Regions from separate parts of the Thalassotalea euphylliae genome, predicted to be linked through region 2. Evidence: predicted binding sites of a transcription regulator. Region 2 holds the regulator's gene; each other region holds the start of a gene.
The links. Region 2 encodes FliA, which starts transcription of late flagellar genes. Its sites were predicted from a motif close to CTAAAGNTNNNNNNNNNNNNGCCGATA; they were not measured.
Positions count from the first base shown of each region.

Region 1: a site for FliA is predicted at 1,136-1,162, ahead of pomA (flagellar motor protein PomA). Genes of this name have one in related genera too.
Region 3: a site for FliA is predicted at 4,769-4,795, ahead of DXX94_RS04235 (flagellar protein MotY). Genes of this name have one in related genera too.

Region 1 covers NZ_QUOT01000001.1:3,622,474-3,628,346, forward strand. Annotated here, with positions in the region: gene ispA ((2E,6E)-farnesyl diphosphate synthase) at 1-656, opposite strand, end outside; gene DXX94_RS15820 (exodeoxyribonuclease VII small subunit) at 675-920, opposite strand; gene pomA (flagellar motor protein PomA) at 1,263-2,027, shown strand; gene DXX94_RS15830 (flagellar motor protein MotB) at 2,039-2,998, shown strand; gene DXX94_RS15835 (cytochrome b) at 3,208-3,798, shown strand; gene thiI (tRNA uracil 4-sulfurtransferase ThiI) at 3,911-5,365, shown strand; gene DXX94_RS15845 (ketopantoate reductase family protein) at 5,482-5,873, opposite strand, start outside.
Region 2 covers NZ_QUOT01000001.1:1,293,354-1,299,226, reverse strand. Annotated here, with positions in the region: gene flhF (flagellar biosynthesis protein FlhF) at 1-238, shown strand, start outside; gene DXX94_RS05750 (MinD/ParA family protein) at 256-1,098, shown strand; gene DXX94_RS05745 (RNA polymerase sigma factor FliA) at 1,118-1,837, shown strand; gene cheY (chemotaxis response regulator CheY) at 1,883-2,266, shown strand; gene DXX94_RS05735 (protein phosphatase CheZ) at 2,291-3,034, shown strand; gene DXX94_RS05730 (chemotaxis protein CheA) at 3,049-5,175, shown strand; gene DXX94_RS05725 (protein-glutamate methylesterase/protein-glutamine glutaminase) at 5,217-5,873, shown strand, end outside.
Region 3 covers NZ_QUOT01000001.1:952,531-958,403, reverse strand. Annotated here, with positions in the region: gene DXX94_RS04260 (YeaH/YhbH family protein) at 1-460, opposite strand, end outside; gene DXX94_RS04255 (PrkA family serine protein kinase) at 498-2,432, opposite strand; gene sodB (superoxide dismutase [Fe]) at 2,690-3,271, opposite strand; gene DXX94_RS04245 (Grx4 family monothiol glutaredoxin) at 3,564-3,902, shown strand; gene rnt (ribonuclease T) at 4,018-4,677, opposite strand; gene DXX94_RS04235 (flagellar protein MotY) at 4,875-5,813, shown strand.

The DNA.
Region 1 (5,873 bases), 2.3 Mb from region 2:
TAAGCTAGCCCAATAAGTTCGGCAAATGTTGCGAGCGTCGTTTTTTGCTCATCAGTAACTTGTAGCGCACATTCTGAGGCCATTGTAACCGAGGCTTTTAATAGTGCGCCGGTTTTGAGCTTGTGAATGGTTTCAAGCTCGTTCAATGAAACACGCTTATCGGTTGCACTTAAATCTAATGCTTGGCCACCACACATGCCTTGGTAACCGGCCGCGGCAACTAGTTGCTGTAACAGAGTTGGCATTTTTTGTTGACCAAAGTCTGAAAACGGGTGATTGGCAAGAAAGTCAAACGCCAGTGTTTGCAAGCTATCGCCTGCCAAAATAGCTGTTGCTTCGTCAAAAGCCTTGTGACAAGTTGGTTGTCCGCGTCGTAGATCATCGTCATCCATAGCAGGCAAATCATCGTGTAGTAATGAATACGCATGAATGCACTCTAAGGCGCAGGCAATGCCGTCTAAATCTTCAAGTTTGGCGCCTAAAGCTAGACCAGTGGTATAAACCAAATAGGGACGCATGCGTTTGCCGCCAATTAACAGGCCATAGCGCATTGCTTCTAATAGCTTAGTGTCATTAACGGGTAGACCATCAAGCTTGTTGGCAAGTAACTGGTTAACGCGTGCTTGATATTCACTAAGTTGAGGTAAAGTCGTCAAAATCTTTATTGCCTTAAACTAAGCGTTATCGTCTTGTTCAAAGTTCGTTAAAGTACCTTGACCATTTTGATTAATCAGCATTTGCACTTTTTGCTCTGCGCCTTGCAGTTTTTGCTGACTTAATTGACTAAGCTTTAAGCCGCGTTCAAAAACCGCCATTGACTCTTCTAAACTTAATTCACCTTGCTCTAATTGTTGAACAATAGTGTCAAGTTCGCCAAGCGCCTCTTCGAACGATAGATTTTCCAGTTTCTTCTTTGCCATTTCTATACCACGGATAGCCCGTTTTTGATGATAAACAAGTGATGACCAAACGCACTCTCTGCCTATTTAATAAGCATCGCTTCGATTGATTAAGGTTAGTTTAGCATTGCAACCTAGTAATAAGGCGCAAAGGTACATGAGCGGCGCGTCTAGGTCAATCAATGGCACATATTCGCCCGCTTATAGTAACGATAGCTGAACTGAATCAAAAACAAGTTAAGTTATTGACCTTTCGGGCGATACTATCTGTGTAACAGGCTGTAATACAGGTCGCGATTCATTTATTGATAATGTATTATCAGCAGAGTTCTGCTCGTTAAAGACACACATTAGGAGGCATTTGTGGATTTAGCTACGCTAATTGGGATGTTGGGCGCAATCGGTTTCATCGTGATGGCGATGATTTTAGGTGGCGACATTTCAATGTTTGTCGATACCCAATCAATTCTTATCGTATTCTGTGGTTCTATTTTCGTTGTTTTATCGAATTACAACCTTGGCCAGTTTTTTACCATTGGTAAGATCATTGGCAAGGCATTTATGTTCAAGCTGGAAAAGCCAGAAGAGTTAATTGAAAAGTCTGTTGAAATGGCTGACGCTGCGCGAAAAGGTGGTTTTTTAGCCTTGGAAGAGGCCGAGATCTCTAATGCCTTTATGCAAAAAGGTGTCGACATGTTGGTTGATGGTCACGATGCCGACGTGGTGCGCGCCACCATGCAAAAAGACATATCACTAACAACCGAGCGCCATGATACCGGCGTAGGCATGCTAGGTGCGCTTGCCGAAGTTGCACCAGCGATGGGGATGATTGGTACCTTGATTGGTCTAGTTGCGATGTTATCTAACATGGATGACCCTAAAGCGATTGGTCCTGCGATGGCGGTTGCACTATTAACCACATTGTACGGTGCTTTCCTAGCAAACGTTATTGCCATTCCAATTTCGAACAAGTTATCGCTTCGTATGGCAGAAGAAAAGTTAAACCAAGAGCTTATCTTAGATGCGGTTTTGGGGATTCAAGACGGCCAAAACCCACGTGTTATTGAAGGTCTGCTGAAAAACTATTTAGCAGAAAGTAAGCGAAAAATAGACACCACTGAAGAGTAGTGAGGTAAGCCATGTCATCTCCACCTCCTGAGTGTAAGTGCCCGCCCGCAGGTCTACCTGCGTGGATGGGAACTTTTGCGGATTTGATGTCACTGTTAATGTGTTTTTTCGTTTTGCTATTGAGCTTCTCGGAAATGGACGTATTGAAGTTCAAGCAAATTGCTGGCTCGATGAAGTTTGCCTTTGGTGTGCAAAACAAAATTGAGGTGAAAGATATTCCTAAAGGAACCAGCATCATTGCACAAGAATTTCGCCCAGGTAAGCCTGAGCCAACACCGATAGAAGTTATCCAGCAGCAAACCATGGAAATGACCCAACAAATGTTGGAATTCCAGGCGGGTGATGAAACCTCTGCGGGTGGTCGCCAAGAGCAACGTGGCACTGAGCGTGGTGGTCAATCGCAAAGCACCGACACGCAAATGTCGCAACAACAAATTGAGCAAGCTCAGCAGCAATTAGAACAAGCGCAACAAGAGCAAGTGAATGAGTTGGTGAAGAAAATTGCCGAGCAGCTTGAACAACAAATTCAAGATGGCGCGATTGAACTAGAATCACTAGGGCAGCAAATCACGATACGTATTCGTGAAAATGGCTCGTTCCCTTCGGGCTCTGCGTTTTTACAGCCGAAGTTTAAGCCGATTATTCAAGAGATTGGTGTCTTGCTTAACAATGTACCAGGCGAGATCATGATTTCAGGTAATACCGATAATCAAGGTATTGATTCTGAACTCTACCGTTCAAACTGGGATCTTTCTAGCCAACGTGCTGTGGCAATTGCCCATGAAATGGTGAAAGTGCCGAATTTTGATCCCACGCGATTACTTGTCGTTGGTCACGCTGATACGCGCCCATTAGTGCCAAACACCAATGCCTTGAATCGCCGTCGCAATCGCCGAGTCGAGATTTCGATTAACCAAGGTAAAGCGAAAGTCACTGAACCAATTTCTATCAGTGAGAGCAGTGGCAATTAACGACTGATTCACCCATTATCTTTAAGATGAATCAAAATGGCTGACTATACCTGTATAGTCGGCCATTTTTTTGCCTTTTTTCAGCTCACCTAGCTTCATGCATTGTGTATGTAAATAAAGGTAAATCAGCTATACGCCTAGCGCTTGATTAGCATAGGCTAAACTCAATGTTTATTCGCTAATCAGGCATAAATTGAAGGGCTAGCTTTATGATGTTAAAAAATTCATCAACCGACTATGGTTTTATTGCCAAGTGTTTTCACTGGGGAACGGCACTTTTATTTTTAGCATCTTATGTGAGTGTTTATTACCGCCAATGGTTTACCGAGGCTAAAACGCCGGAGAATTGGACCGCATTACAACTTCACCTATCAGTTGGTGTGTCGCTTGGGGTTATCGTTGTTTTGCGCATTATCTGGCGGGGGATAAATCAAGCACCTGAATCTGAACCTGGCAGCAAACTAGAGCACTTGGCTGCCCACCTTGGCCATTATGCGCTGTATGCGGTCATGATTATTATGCCGCTGACCGGCTATTTGGGAACAGGTGTTAATACCGAATTCTTCTTTTTGTTTGATGTACCAAAATTTGAAGATACATGGCTATTTACTTTCATAGTTCAGGATTTGATGGGACTGTCGTTTAAAGCTTTTGAAACTCCGATTGATTTTATCCATAAAGAGATATTCGGTGCTTGGTTGGTATGGCTACTAATTCTAGGTCATGTATTAGCGGCGCTTTATCATCATTATGGTAAGGGCGACCGTACCCTTAAGAAAATGACATCAGGTAAGCCATAAGTTCTAAAGCGCTCACTTGAGAGTACTTACTTATCCCGTGAAGCTGACTAACGCGCATTTTCTTAGAAATAGTGTATAATGCGCGCCACTTTATCCAGCGCTGGGGGAATCAATGAAATTCATCGTTAAATTGCAGGCTGAAATCGCCGTTAAAAGTCGCTCTGTTCGTAAACGTTTTACTAAGATGCTTGAGTCAAATATCAAGAATGTTTTAAGACGTATAGACGAGCAAGTCACCACGCAACTTAACTGGGATAGCATTGAAATTAATACCAAAAATGACACTGCACAGAACCGTGCTGCGTTAGTTGAAACGCTAAAGTGTATTCCGGGTATTGCCTCGTTTTTAGAAGTTCAGCAAGACGAATTCACCGATTTGCATGATATCTACGAAAAAACCTTAGCGGTACATGCCAGCACAATTGAAAATAAAACCTTTTGTGTGCGAGTTAAACGCAGTGGTGAACACGACTTTAACTCGATTAAGGCAGAGCAATATATTGGCGGCGGCTTAAATCAAGCGGTTGAGTCAGCTAAGGTGAAATTGAAAAAGCCTGACGTCACGATTCGCCTTGAAATCAATAAGAGCAAGTTATTTATCGTGACTGAGCTTCACAAAGGTTTAGGCGGCTTCCCAATTGCAACACAAGAAGACGTGTTGTCGTTAATGTCAGGCGGTTTCGACTCGGGTGTTTCTAGTTACCAAATGATCAAAAAGGGCTCGCGTACTCACTTTTGTTTCTTCAACTTAGGTGGCAGCGCTCATGAAGTGGGTGTTAAGCAAGTGAGCCATTTCTTGTGGAATAAATTTGGCGCATCTCACCGTGTGAAATTTATTGCGGTTGATTTTGACCCAGTAGTGACCGAAATCTTAGAAAAAATAGACAATGGCCACATGGGCGTTGTCCTTAAGCGCATGATGATGCGTGCTGGGTCTAAAGTCGCGGAAAAACTAGGTATTCAAGCACTGGTAACCGGTGAAGCGCTAGGTCAAGTCTCTAGCCAAACGCTGACTAACTTAAACGTTATTGACCGAGTTACAGAAACCCTTATTTTACGCCCTTTAGCGGCGTACGATAAGCAAGATATTATTGATATTGCCCGCGCTATTGGCACTGAAGATTTTGCGAAAACTATTCCAGAGTACTGTGGTGTTATTTCGAAGAAGCCAACAGTAAAAGCGGTATTGGCGAAAGTTGAAGAAGAAGAAACTAAGTTTGACTTAAACATTATCGACCAAGTAGTTGAAAATGCCCGTGTATTTGATATTCGCGATATCGGTCAAGAAACCGAAGAAGAAGTACATGCCGTTAAAGAGCTAGCAGAAGTCGGTGAAAATACCGTAATCTTGGATATCCGCAGCCCAGAGGAAGAAGATGATAGCCCGCTGGAGCTAGACGGTATTGAAGTTAAGCATATTCCATTCTTTAAGCTCGGCACTCAGTTCGGCGATTTAGACCAATCAAAAGAATACTTGCTGTACTGTGATCGCGGTGTGATGAGTAAGCTACAAGCACTATACCTGCACGACAATGGCTTTAGCAATGTGCACGTTTATCGCCCTTAGAAAAGTGGCCTAGTTAACAAACTTAAGCTTAATGTTTATAAAAGCCGTGGTTAGCCTTTGCTTACCACGGCTTTTTTTATTTTACTGTTTCGCTAATACTCATTGACGCTAGCAAATCACTGACTAGGTGCAGCACTCTTTAATAACGCATTCACCTGCTCAACTAATGCCGAGTTGCTCGGAACACTAATGCCTGCCTCTATCGCTAACTGACAAATGTAGCCATTAATGGCATTGATTTCGGTTGTTCGATCAGCGCGAACATCTGCTAGTGTTGATGAAACATTGTTGGCCGTGGCTTGGGCAACCGCTAATGCTTGTTCAACAATAGTGTTCGCTTCAAGCGTAATGTCTTGGCTGCTCGCAACTTCCGATACCTCTTTCGCGATGGCCGATATCTGCGGCAAATATTGAGCTTGAGTAATTTCACCATTACACACATTGTTAAGCGCCGTTAATGGGTTAATCACGCAGTTAATCGCTAATTTTTGCCATTGCTTGGTTTTGA
Region 2 (5,873 bases):
TGGTTGCATTTTCACTAAGCTAGATGAAAGCCTAAGTATGGGTGAAATCTTATCAACTGCGATTCAAAACGGTATGCCAATTGGTTATCTAACAGACGGTCAGCGTGTTCCAGAAGATATTAAAGTTGCAAATGCTGAAAAATTAGTTAGTCTTGCAGAGAAATTAGCAAACAAATCAGCGGTAAGATTCAATTTTAGCGCTAATAGACAACCAATGGCCTCAGCTGCCTTTGGTTAACCTTTGAGACGTAGTAGATGATTGACCAAGCAAGCGGCTTACGAAAAATGCAAGATTTAAGACAAATCAAAGTTATCGCAGTTTCCGGAGGCAAGGGAGGTGTAGGTAAAACTAACGTTTCACTCAATACCGCTATATCACTGGCTAAACAAGGTAAAAAGGTACTGGTACTCGATGCTGACTTAGGCTTGGCAAACGTTGATGTGATGCTTGGCCTGCGCGTTCAGAAAAACATTGCTCATGTCCTTAGTGGTGATTGCGAACTTGACGACATCATTATTGAAGGTCCAGCAGGCATTAAAATCATTCCAGCGACATCTGGTACGCAATCTATGGTGGACTTAACACCGTCAGAGCATGCTGGCCTAATTCGCGCCTTCAGCGATATGCAAACAGACTTTGATGTCTTAATTGTTGATACCGCAGCGGGTATTTCAGACATGGTGTTAAGCTTTGCCCGCGCCGCTCAAGATGTGATGTTAGTGGTAACAGACGAACCTACTTCTATCACTGATTGTTATGCGTTGATGAAATTATTAAGCCGCGACCACGGTGTATTTAAATTTAAAGTTGTTGCCAATATGGTACGTAGCCCAAAAGAAGGGCAGCAGTTATTTGCTAAACTGACTAAAGTGACGGATCGTTTTCTGGATGTCGCGATTGAGTTGGTTGCTGTGGTGCCATTTGATGAAAATATTCGAAAATCGGTGCGCAAGCAAAAAGCTATCGTTGATGCTTTTCCAGATTCGGCAGCGTCAAAAGCGTTTAGCGAATTGGCAAGTAAAATCAACAGTTGGCCTATTCCCAATCGACCTTCAGGTCATTTAGAGTTCTTTATCGAACAATTGCTTGAGCAATAACGCCTCATAGGGAGTTATAGTGGTTAAAGCTAATGCTTACACTAGCTATCTTGATAAATCGGCACTAATCGAACAGCACACGGTATTAGTTAAACGTATTGCCTATCATTTGTTGGCCAGATTGCCTGCAAGTGTTATTGCTGACGATCTAATTCAATCTGGCATGATTGGACTATTGGAAGCAGCGAGCAACTTTGACGGTAGCAAAGGCGCTAGTTTTGAAACCTTTGCTGGCATTCGAATTCGCGGCGCTATGCTCGATGAAATTCGCAAAGGGGATTGGACTCCGCGCTCTGTTCACAAGAATAGCCGAATGATCAGCGATGCTATCAAAGCATTGGAAGGTGAACTTGGTCGCGATGTAACAGACTCGGAAGTTGCTGATAAGCTTGATATCTCCCTAAATGAATACCATCATATTCTTAATGAAGTAAGCACTGGAAAAATCATCGGCATCGAAGATTTAGGGGTGACTGATGATGTGCTTAGTTTTGATGAAGAATTTCAAGAAGATGATCCATATCATACAATTGAACATGTAACCTTTAAAAAAACGTTAACAGAATGTATTTCGACTTTACCTGAGCGTGAAGCTTTAGTACTGTCGCTCTATTATGACGAAGAGCTCAATTTAAAAGAAATTGGACAAGTTCTTGACGTTAGTGAGTCAAGAGTAAGCCAAATTCATAGTCAAGCAATGCATCGATTAAAAGCACGTATGCAATCTTGGCAAAGTTAAGTAGAATATATAGAAATTTATTGATTTATTTCACCGGAGGGTGCCTTGGATAAAAATATGAAAGTACTTGTTGTTGATGATTTCTCGACAATGAGAAGAATTGTTAAGAACTTATTACGCGATTTAGGCTTTACTAATATTCAAGAAGCGGATGATGGCAGCACAGCGTTGCCTATGTTACAAGGCGGTGACTTTGACTTTGTAGTGACCGACTGGAACATGCCGGGTATGCAAGGTATCGATCTTTTGAAAGCAATTCGCGCTGATGAGAAGTTAGCACACATTCCGGTGCTTCTGATCACTGCAGAAGCGAAGAAAGAGCAAATTGTGATGGCGGCGCAAGCAGGTGTAAACGGTTACATTGTTAAACCTTTCACTGCTGCAACCCTTAAGGAAAAACTAGACAAGATTTTTGAACGTTTAGGATAAACGCGCTAAACGCGAGGAAATTTCATGAGTAAATTGTCTAGTGCAAAGATTACTTTAGAACAAGCCAAGTCATTAGTTGAATTTATCGAGAATGGTCAGCAAGAAAAAGCTGACCAATTACTCGCTGATATTCAAAACCCAATTAATTCAGAGTTATTTGCAGAGATAGGTAAGTTGACCCGTCAATTGCATGACTCAATGATGAATTTCCAATTGGACTCTCGACTAAACGACTTAGCCAATGCTGATATTCCTGATGCAAAAGAGCGTTTAAATTATGTTATTAGCCGTACAGAAGATGCGGCTAATAAGACCATGGACGCGGTAGAATCCATTTTCCCAGTTGTTGATACTATTCAAGAGCAAGTCAAAGCTGTTAATCCACTTTGGCAAAAGCTGATGCACAATGAGCTGAATTTGGGTGAGTTTAAAGCACTTTGTAAAGATATCGACAAATTGCTTAAAACAACATCATCAGAAACCGAACGCATGCACGCGCTAATGACAGATGTATTAATGGCGCAAGATTTCCAAGACTTAACGGGTCAAGTGATTAGAAAAGTGATCGACCTTGTACGAGAAGTGGAAGAAAGCTTGATTAATATGCTGACAGCTTTTGGTGTGACGGAAGATGAGCAAAGAGAAAAAGCAACCCTGAAAACTGGTGAGAACCTAGTTGAAGGGCCGATTGTTAATACAGACGAGAGAGACGACGTTGTATCAGATCAAGATGACGTTGATGATCTCTTATCTAGCCTAGGATTTTAGCGGGAGTTTGGTGCATGTCCTTTGAAGCGGATGAAGAAATTCTACAGGATTTTTTAATAGAAGCAGGCGAAATTTTAGAAGCATTGTCTGAGCAACTTGTTGAGTTGGAAAATGACCCAGACAACGCTGATTTATTGAACGCTATTTTTAGAGGCTTTCATACCGTCAAAGGTGGTGCCGGATTTTTATCATTAACTGAACTTGTTGATGCCTGTCACGGTGCGGAAAATGTGTTTGACATTCTGCGTAATGGCCAACGCTCTGTAACCCCTGAATTGATGGATGTAATCTTGCAGGCGCTTGATACCATTAATGAAATGTTTGCGTTAGTGCAAAATCGTGAACAACCAGAACCTGCAGATCCAGCTTTGCTTGCTGAACTTCACCGTTTGAGTGAGCCAGAAGGTGCAGAGAGCGCCGCACCAGCTCCAGCTGTTGAAGAGCACGAACCAGAGATCTTCCAAGAAGTTGACGTTGCAGCAGAATCTGCTGGCGGCGATGAAGAAATGACGGAAGACGAGTTCGAAGCGCTGCTTGACGAACTTCATGGTCCTGGAAATAGCGCAGCTTCTGCTAGCACGCCTGCTGCACAACCTGCATCTTCCAATAGCGATGAAATTACGGATGATGAATTCGAATCATTGCTAGATGAACTTCATGGCCAAGGTGCATTCAAAACAGCAGCAAAAGAAACTACGACAAGCCAAAGCAGTTCTTCTGACGAAATTGACGATAGCGAATTTGAAGCGTTACTGGATGAGTTGCACGGTAAAGGCAAAGCCCCAAGTGCTGCGCCAGCGACTCCAGCACCTAAACCAGTGGCTAAGCCTGAAGCGGTTAAACCTCAAGCTGCCAAACCAGCAGCACAACCTGCGGCCAAGCCTGCAGCAAAAACGCCAGCTAAGCCTGCGGCTAAAGATAAGAAGCCTGCAGCGCCTGCGGCTCCGCAAGCGGAAACCACCGTTCGTGTTGATACTAAACGTTTAGACCAAATTATGAACATGGTTGGTGAGCTCGTATTAGTACGTAACCGACTAACGAGCTTAGGTCTGACGAAAGAAGACGAAGAGCTAACAAAAGCGGTTTCTAATCTAGATGCAGTAACAACAGACCTGCAAGGCGCGGTGATGAAAACGCGTATGCAGCCAATCAAGAAAGTATTTGGCCGCTTCCCTCGTGTTGTTCGTGATTTGGCGCGTAGCTTAAATAAAGAAATTAAGCTGATTCTTGAAGGTGAAGAAACTGATTTAGATAAGAACTTAGTTGAAGCACTAGCTGATCCGCTAGTTCACTTAGTTCGAAACTCAGTTGACCACGGTATTGAAGAGCCAAGCGAACGTGAGGCCAATGGTAAACCGCGTGAAGGTACGGTTATTTTATCTGCCTCACAAGAAGGTGATCATATCTTACTAACCATCCGTGATGATGGTGCGGGTATGAATGCAGAAAAGCTTAAGCAAATTGCGATTGACCGTGGTGTGTTAGATGCAGAAGCTGCGGCTCGCATGCCTGAGAAAGAAGCGTTCAACCTTATATTCGCTCCTGGTTTCTCAACGAAAACAGAGATTTCTGAAGTGTCTGGCCGTGGTGTTGGCATGGACGTTGTTAAGACCAAAATCACTCAGCTAAATGGTACCGTTAATATTGATTCTGAAATGGGCGTTGGCACCGTTTTAGAAATTAAAGTGCCGCTAACGTTAGCAATCTTGCCGACGCTAATGGTTGTTGTTGGCGAACAGATTTTTGCTTTACCGCTAGCTGGTGTTAACGAAATCTTCCACTTAGATTTAACTAACACTAATGTGGTTGATGGTCAGCTTACAATTATTGTTCGTGAGAAAGCTATTCCGTTGTTCTATCTTGATCAATGGTTAGTAAAAGGTAGCGAGAATAAACCACGCGATAATGGTCATGTTGTTATTGTGCAACTGGGCACACAGCAAGTTGGCTTTGTGGTTGACAGCTTAATTGGTCAAGAAGAGGTAGTGATTAAACCATTAGACCGATTACTACACGGTACGCCAGGTATGGCCGGCGCCACAATTACTAGTGATGGTGGCATCGCGTTAATTCTTGATGTACCAAGTATGTTAAAGCACTACGCGAAAAAATCCCTCGTTCATAAAAAACTGCGCGGCTAACGCGCAGTTCCCAGGTTGCTGGCCTGCATTAGAGAATTTACATGGCATATAAAGTATTGGTGGTTGATGACTCGAGTTTTTTTAGACGTCGAGTCAGCGATATACTAAGCCAAGACTCAAACATCGAAGTGATTGATGTGGCAGTAAATGGACAAGAAGCAGTTGAGAAGGCTGCTTCATTAAAGCCAGATGTCATTACCATGGATATCGAGATGCCAGTGTTAAATGGCATCGATGCGGTAAAAGCCATCATGGCCAATTCTCCAACCGCCATTTTAATGTTTTCGTCACTTACGCATGAAGGTGCAAAAGCAACATTTGAGGCACTAGATGCAGGTGCGTTGGATTTCTTGCCGAAAAAATTTAATGAAATAGCCAAAAACAGTGAAGACGCTGGTAGTTTGCTACGTCAGCGAGTGCTAGAACTCGCAAGAAAAAGTGGCTCGGTGAAGCGTGGATTTATTCGACGCCCCGTTAGCCATGCAACGCCGAGTATACGAACACCTTCACCTACAGCAGCTCCAGCTATAAAGCCTCGCTTTGAACGTAAAACGCCTGCAGCAACTCCCGTTTCAGCAAAAGTTATGAGTACTGCTGAAAAACCTACAAATGCTGTCGCGGCGACTAAGCTGCGTAAAAGCTCTGGCAAAAAATACAAATTACTTGCGATAGGCACGTCAACAGGCGGTCCTGTAGCT
Region 3 (5,873 bases), 340 kb from region 2:
AGCCACTTCGCACCGTTTTATATTCGACTAACTTGTCTAGTTGATTTTTTTCAAGGTTAGGTAGTGCTAAGTCTTCGAACAGTAAATCGAGGTATTCATCTTTGGAGATGGAAAAGACAAAATCGTCTTCCCCTTCGCCAGAATTACTCGCGTTGCCATTACCTGATCCTTGGCCTGCACCTTGTGGTGGTCGATTAATGCGATCACCGGGGGTAAATTGATCATTGCCGGGGTGAACGCGGTCGCGAATACCACCATTGCCTTGATGAAATATAGGTTCGCTTAAGTCTTTTTTAGGAATAGTAATGCTTTCGCCACTATCAACGTCAGTGACACCGCGCTTGTTAATGGCATCGGAAACCGACTTTTTGATCTGGCTTTTATAGCGGCGAATAAAACGTTGGCGGTTAACCGTACTTTTATTCTTACTATTTAATCGTCTGTCAATAAAGTTCGCCATACTGCAACTCCTTAACGGCTTAGCTATTACATCTTTGCTAAGACGACTTTCTTACGCGCAAATACCATTCAGATAACAGTCGCACTTGCTTCTTGGTGTAGCCCTTGCTCATCATACGTTCGACAAAATCGTCGTGCTTTTGTTGATCGTCAGTTGAAGTTTTGGTGTTAAATGAAATAACCGGTAGCAAGTCTTCCGTATTTGAGAACATTTTCTTCTCAATGACCGTGCGCAGCTTTTCGTAACTTGTCCAATTAGGGTTTTTACCGTTGTTGTTTGCTTTTGCGCGTAAAACAAAATTAACAATTTCATTACGAAAGTCTTTGGGGTTGCTAATACCTGCTGGCTTTTCGATTTTTTCTAATTCGTTATTCAATGCCTCACGGTCAAATAGTTGGCCTGTTTCAGCATCGCGATATTCTTGGTCTTGAATCCAGAAATCGGCATAGGTGACATAGCGGTCAAATATATTTTGACCATATTCTGAATACGATTCTAAATATGCCGTTTGAATTTCTTTACCAATAAACTCGATGTACTTAGGTGTTAAGTAACCTTTAATAAATTCTAAGTAACGCTCTTGGGTTTCTTTGGGAAGTTGTTCTCGTTCTACCTGCTGTTCGAGCACGTAAAAAAGGTGCACAGGGTTGGCAGCCACTTCTAAATGATCGAAGTTAAACACCCGCGATAGAATCTTAAAGGCGAAGCGGGTTGATAACCCTGACATGCCTTCATCAATGCCTGCATAGTCGCGATACTCTTGGTAAGACTTAGCTTTAGGGTCTGTGTCTTTTAGGCTCTCGCCATCATAAACTCGCATTTTTGAATAAATGCTTGAATTATCAGGCTCTTTCAAGCGTGACAACACTGAGAACTGGGCTAGTGTTTCTAATGTGTCTGGTGCGCACTGTGCCTCTTTTAACTCACTGTTTTCAATTAGTTTCCTGTAAATTTTGACTTCTTCAGAAATACGCATACAGTAAGGCACTTTTACAATATAAACGCGGTCGAGAAACGCTTCATTGTTTTTGTTGTTTCTAAAAGTCTGCCATTCGCTTTCATTGGAATGCGCTAGAATCATGCCGCTAAAAGGTAGCGCCGATAATCCTTCGGTTGGATTGTAATTGCCTTCTTGTGTTGCGGTTAATAGCGGATGTAGCACTTTAATTGGTGCTTTAAACATTTCAACAAATTCCATCACCCCCTGATTAGCGCGGCACAGCGCACCTGAGTAGCTGTAGGCATCAGGGTCATTCTGAGCAAAATGTTCTAACTGACGGATATCAACTTTACCTACCAATGCCGAAATATCTTGGTTGTTATCATCCCCCGGTTCAGTTTTCGCAATGGCGATTTGATCCAAGATAGACGGGTATACTTTAACGACTTTAAATTGCGCAATATCGCCTTTGAATTCGTGCAGACGTTTAGCTGCCCATGGCGAAATAATAGACGTTAAATAGCGGGCTGGAATGCCGTATTCTTCTTGTAAAATTTTGCCATCGGCGTCAGGGCTAAATAAGCAAAAAGGGTGATCATTAACTGGGCTGCGCTCACCATTAGCGCTTAATACGTATATGGGCTCTTGCTGCATTAGCGCCTTCAGCTTTTCTGCCAAAGATGATTTACCGCCACCAACGGGGCCGAGTAAGTAAAGAATTTGCTTCTGCTCTTCTAAGCCTTGTGCCGCGTGTTTTAGGTAGGAAACGATTTGCTCTATGGCATCTTCCATACCATAGAAATCTTTGAATGCGGGGTAACGAGCAATAACACGATTAGAAAATATCCGGCTGAGCGTGGGCTCAGTGGATGTATCAATCATTTCTGGCTCGCCAATGGCGCTGAGTAAGCGTTCTGCACTGCTGGCGTAGGCCATTTTGTCTGAACGACAAATATTGAGAAATTCTTGCAGAGAAAATTCTTCTTGCTGCGCCTGTTCATAGCGAGATTGGTAGTGCGTGAAAATGCTCATAACTGTCTCCCATACCTAAATTAAGGCAACAATAATTAAGACCGACAAAACAGGGGATATATTTATAAGCTTAGTTGGATTTTAGATTTCGGCGAAAAAAACTCACAGTTTTTTGTAATTTTCTTTGCTCACTAAGTGTATTTAAGACGCTGAATTTGCGGCATAAAAAAAGCCGACAATGTCGGCTTTCGATAAATATTGCTTGCTAGTTTAGCTACGCTTGGTGGCTAAACCAAGATCAACTTACACAGGGTCAATTAAGCAAAGTTTGCTGAAGCAAATTCCCAGTTGATTAACGCCCAGAATGCTTCTAGGTAGCTAGGACGTAAGTTGCGGTAGTCGATGTAGTAAGCGTGTTCCCATAAATCAACAGTCATTAGTGGAGTTACGCCATCTTCAGTTAATGGTGTTGCCGCATTTGAAGTGTTAACAATGTCTACACCGCCATCAGCTGTTTTAACTAACCAAGTCCAGCTTGAGCCGAAGTTGTTTACTGCTTTGTCGTTGAATGCCGCTTTGAATTCTTCAAAAGAACCGAATTTAGCGTGAATTGCGTCAGCTAGTGCACCTGTTGGCTCACCGCCACCGTTAGGGCTTAAGCTGTTCCAGTAGAAAGTGTGGTTCCAGATTTGTGCAGCGTTGTTAAATACGCCGCCTTCTGAAGACTTAACGATTTCTTCTAGAGATTTACCCGCAAAGTCAGTACCTTCAATTAAGCCGTTTAATTTAACTACGTAAGTGTTGTGATGCTTACCGTAGTGGAACTCTAAAGTTTCTTGTGAAATATGAGGTGCTAATGCGTCCATTGCATACGGTAAAGCTGGTAATTCAATAGCCATGTTATTCTCCAGAAATTTATATTGATTAGAAAATTTTATTCTTAAACAAACTCATCTATAGGTTTGTTTTTCTGAAAAACCTAGTAAAATACTCAGGTTTTTTGAAGCCACGCATAGTGTACCGAAATTTATAGGTATTGCTAGCGCTATTATCAAGGCTTTAACGCTATAAAATAGATGATTTTTATTTGTTGGTAGGTTGGTGTTGAAAATATCGTTAACTGCCCATATCAATCATTGTTATCGCATAGTTATGTGCATAGTCAACGCGTAGTTATCACAAGAGGTTATTATGGAAACGATTGAACGCATTAAACAGCAAATTGCTGAGAACTCTATTTTACTTTACATGAAGGGTTCGCCAAAATTACCAAGCTGTGGTTTCTCAGCGCAAGCGGCTCAAGCGCTAATGTCTTGTGGTGAAAAATTTGCTTTTGTTGATATTTTACAAAATCCAGACATTCGTGCAGAACTTCCACAATATGCTGATTGGCCAACATTCCCTCAACTATGGGTTGAAGGCGAGCTAATTGGCGGTTGTGACATTATTCTAGAAATGTTCCAACAGGGTGAGCTGCAAACCGTTATTAAAGAAGCTGCGGCGAAAATGAATACCGAAGAAAACTCATAGTATTTTCTTGTATTAATATTTTCTGAACTTAAAAAAGCCCGATTGAAACGCTCAATCGGGCTTTTTTATTGTCTGTTATGCTATTGCACGTGCAATAACAATTTGAATAAAAGCGTTAGCCTAATGGCCAGCCGCCTAAACTACGCCACTTGTTAACAATTGTGCAGAACAGCTCTGCTGTTTTTTCTGTATCGTACAGGGCTGAATGGGCTTCGCCGTTGTCAAAATCGATTTGTGCGGCTTCACATGCTTTTGCTAACACGGTTTGCCCAAAGGCAAGGCCAGATAACGTGGTGGTATCAAAGCTTACAAACGGGTGAAACGGACTGCGTTTAATATTGCAACGTTCCACTGCTGCATTAAGAAAACCTAGATCAAAGGCGGCATTGTGGGCAACCATCACAGCGCGCTGGCAACCTGCTGCCTTCATTTTCTTTCTAACTAATTTAAATATTTCTTTAAGTGCATGCGCTTCTTGAACATTGCCGCGCAGTGGGTGAGTAGGGTCAATACCAGTAAAAGCCAGTGCAGATGGTTCCAAGTTTGCACCTTCGAACGGCTCAATGTTAAAACATATGCTTTCGTCGATACTCAGTTCACCAGTGTTTTCATCAAGTGATAATACGCTGGCTGCAATTTCTAATAGGGCATCTGTTTTGGCATTAAAACCAGCGGTTTCAACATCAATAACAACAGGGAAATAACCGCGAAACCGCTGCGCAAAAAGTGATTTTTCAGTGGTGGGTTCGGCATTAGTGTTTACAACGTCTGACATGCTTTTTTTGATCTAGCCTAAAATGCCAGGCATTATCGCAAAAAATCATGTTAATCTCGACATTAGCAATTTAAAAATGCGCGAATTATCGCTAAAGTTAGTGAAATAAATGCCGATAAAAACCTGTCGGATAAAGAATGTAAGTTCCTGTTATGAATAATTTGTTGCTTTCCACGCTAGGCAAGGTTTCGCAAAAGATGTCATTTTTCAAATTAGATACAAGTTGTCGTTCAACAAAAGTAACTCAAAAGCTAGGTACTATTTTGGGTACTGGCCTTGCTGTGGCTACCATCTTAACCGCAAGCACTGCTAATGCTGGTGTTCGTCAATATACTGCATCTTTGGAAAATTCACACTGGCAGGTTACCAATAATTCTCGTTTAAATTGTACTTTATCGCACAATATTCCCAATTACGGCGAAGCTAAATTTGTCAGTAAAGCGAACCGCAATAATAACATGCTGTTTGAACTTGATATGCTGCGTTTGCCAGATAACTACTCGCTTGCTGAGGTAAGATCTGTCGCGCCGAATTATCGCCCTGGCATGAACAGCTACACTATCGCTGATATGAAGCTATACAAGCAGTTTTCACCGAGTTTAGATAAGAAAGTTGCGTGGACTATGCTAAGCGAACTTGAGCAGGGCATGAATCCAACGTTTTACTACAACGATTGGTATAGTGACAACGACAAAATATCTGTTGGTTTATCCAATGCGCGTTTTATGCGTGCTTACAAAGAATTTGTTGGCTGTGTTGGCAACTTATTAAATTATAGCTTCGACGATATTTCGTATACCGTACTTAATTATCAATCAAACAGTGACAAGTTTACCAAAGCATCAGAGCGCAGAATGGCGATGATCTCACAGTACTTAAAACTAGACACTGAGTTAGAACTGGTGTTGATTGATGCATATTCAGACAGCTACGGTGGCCGTTGGAATAACTTAGAGTTATCAAAACGCCGTGCGAATAAAATTCGCGAATATTTTGTTAAAAACGGCATTGATACAAGCCGTATCGAAGCCAAAGGTTATGGTGAGAAGCGCCATATTGCATCGAATGAAACTATCTTGGGTCGCGGCCAGAACCGTCGTGTGGTTATTCACATGGAAAAGCCGATCGAATTCTAATAGCATATACTGCTAACAATTTTGAATATGGCTGTAGGTTAGGGTTAACTTACAGCCATA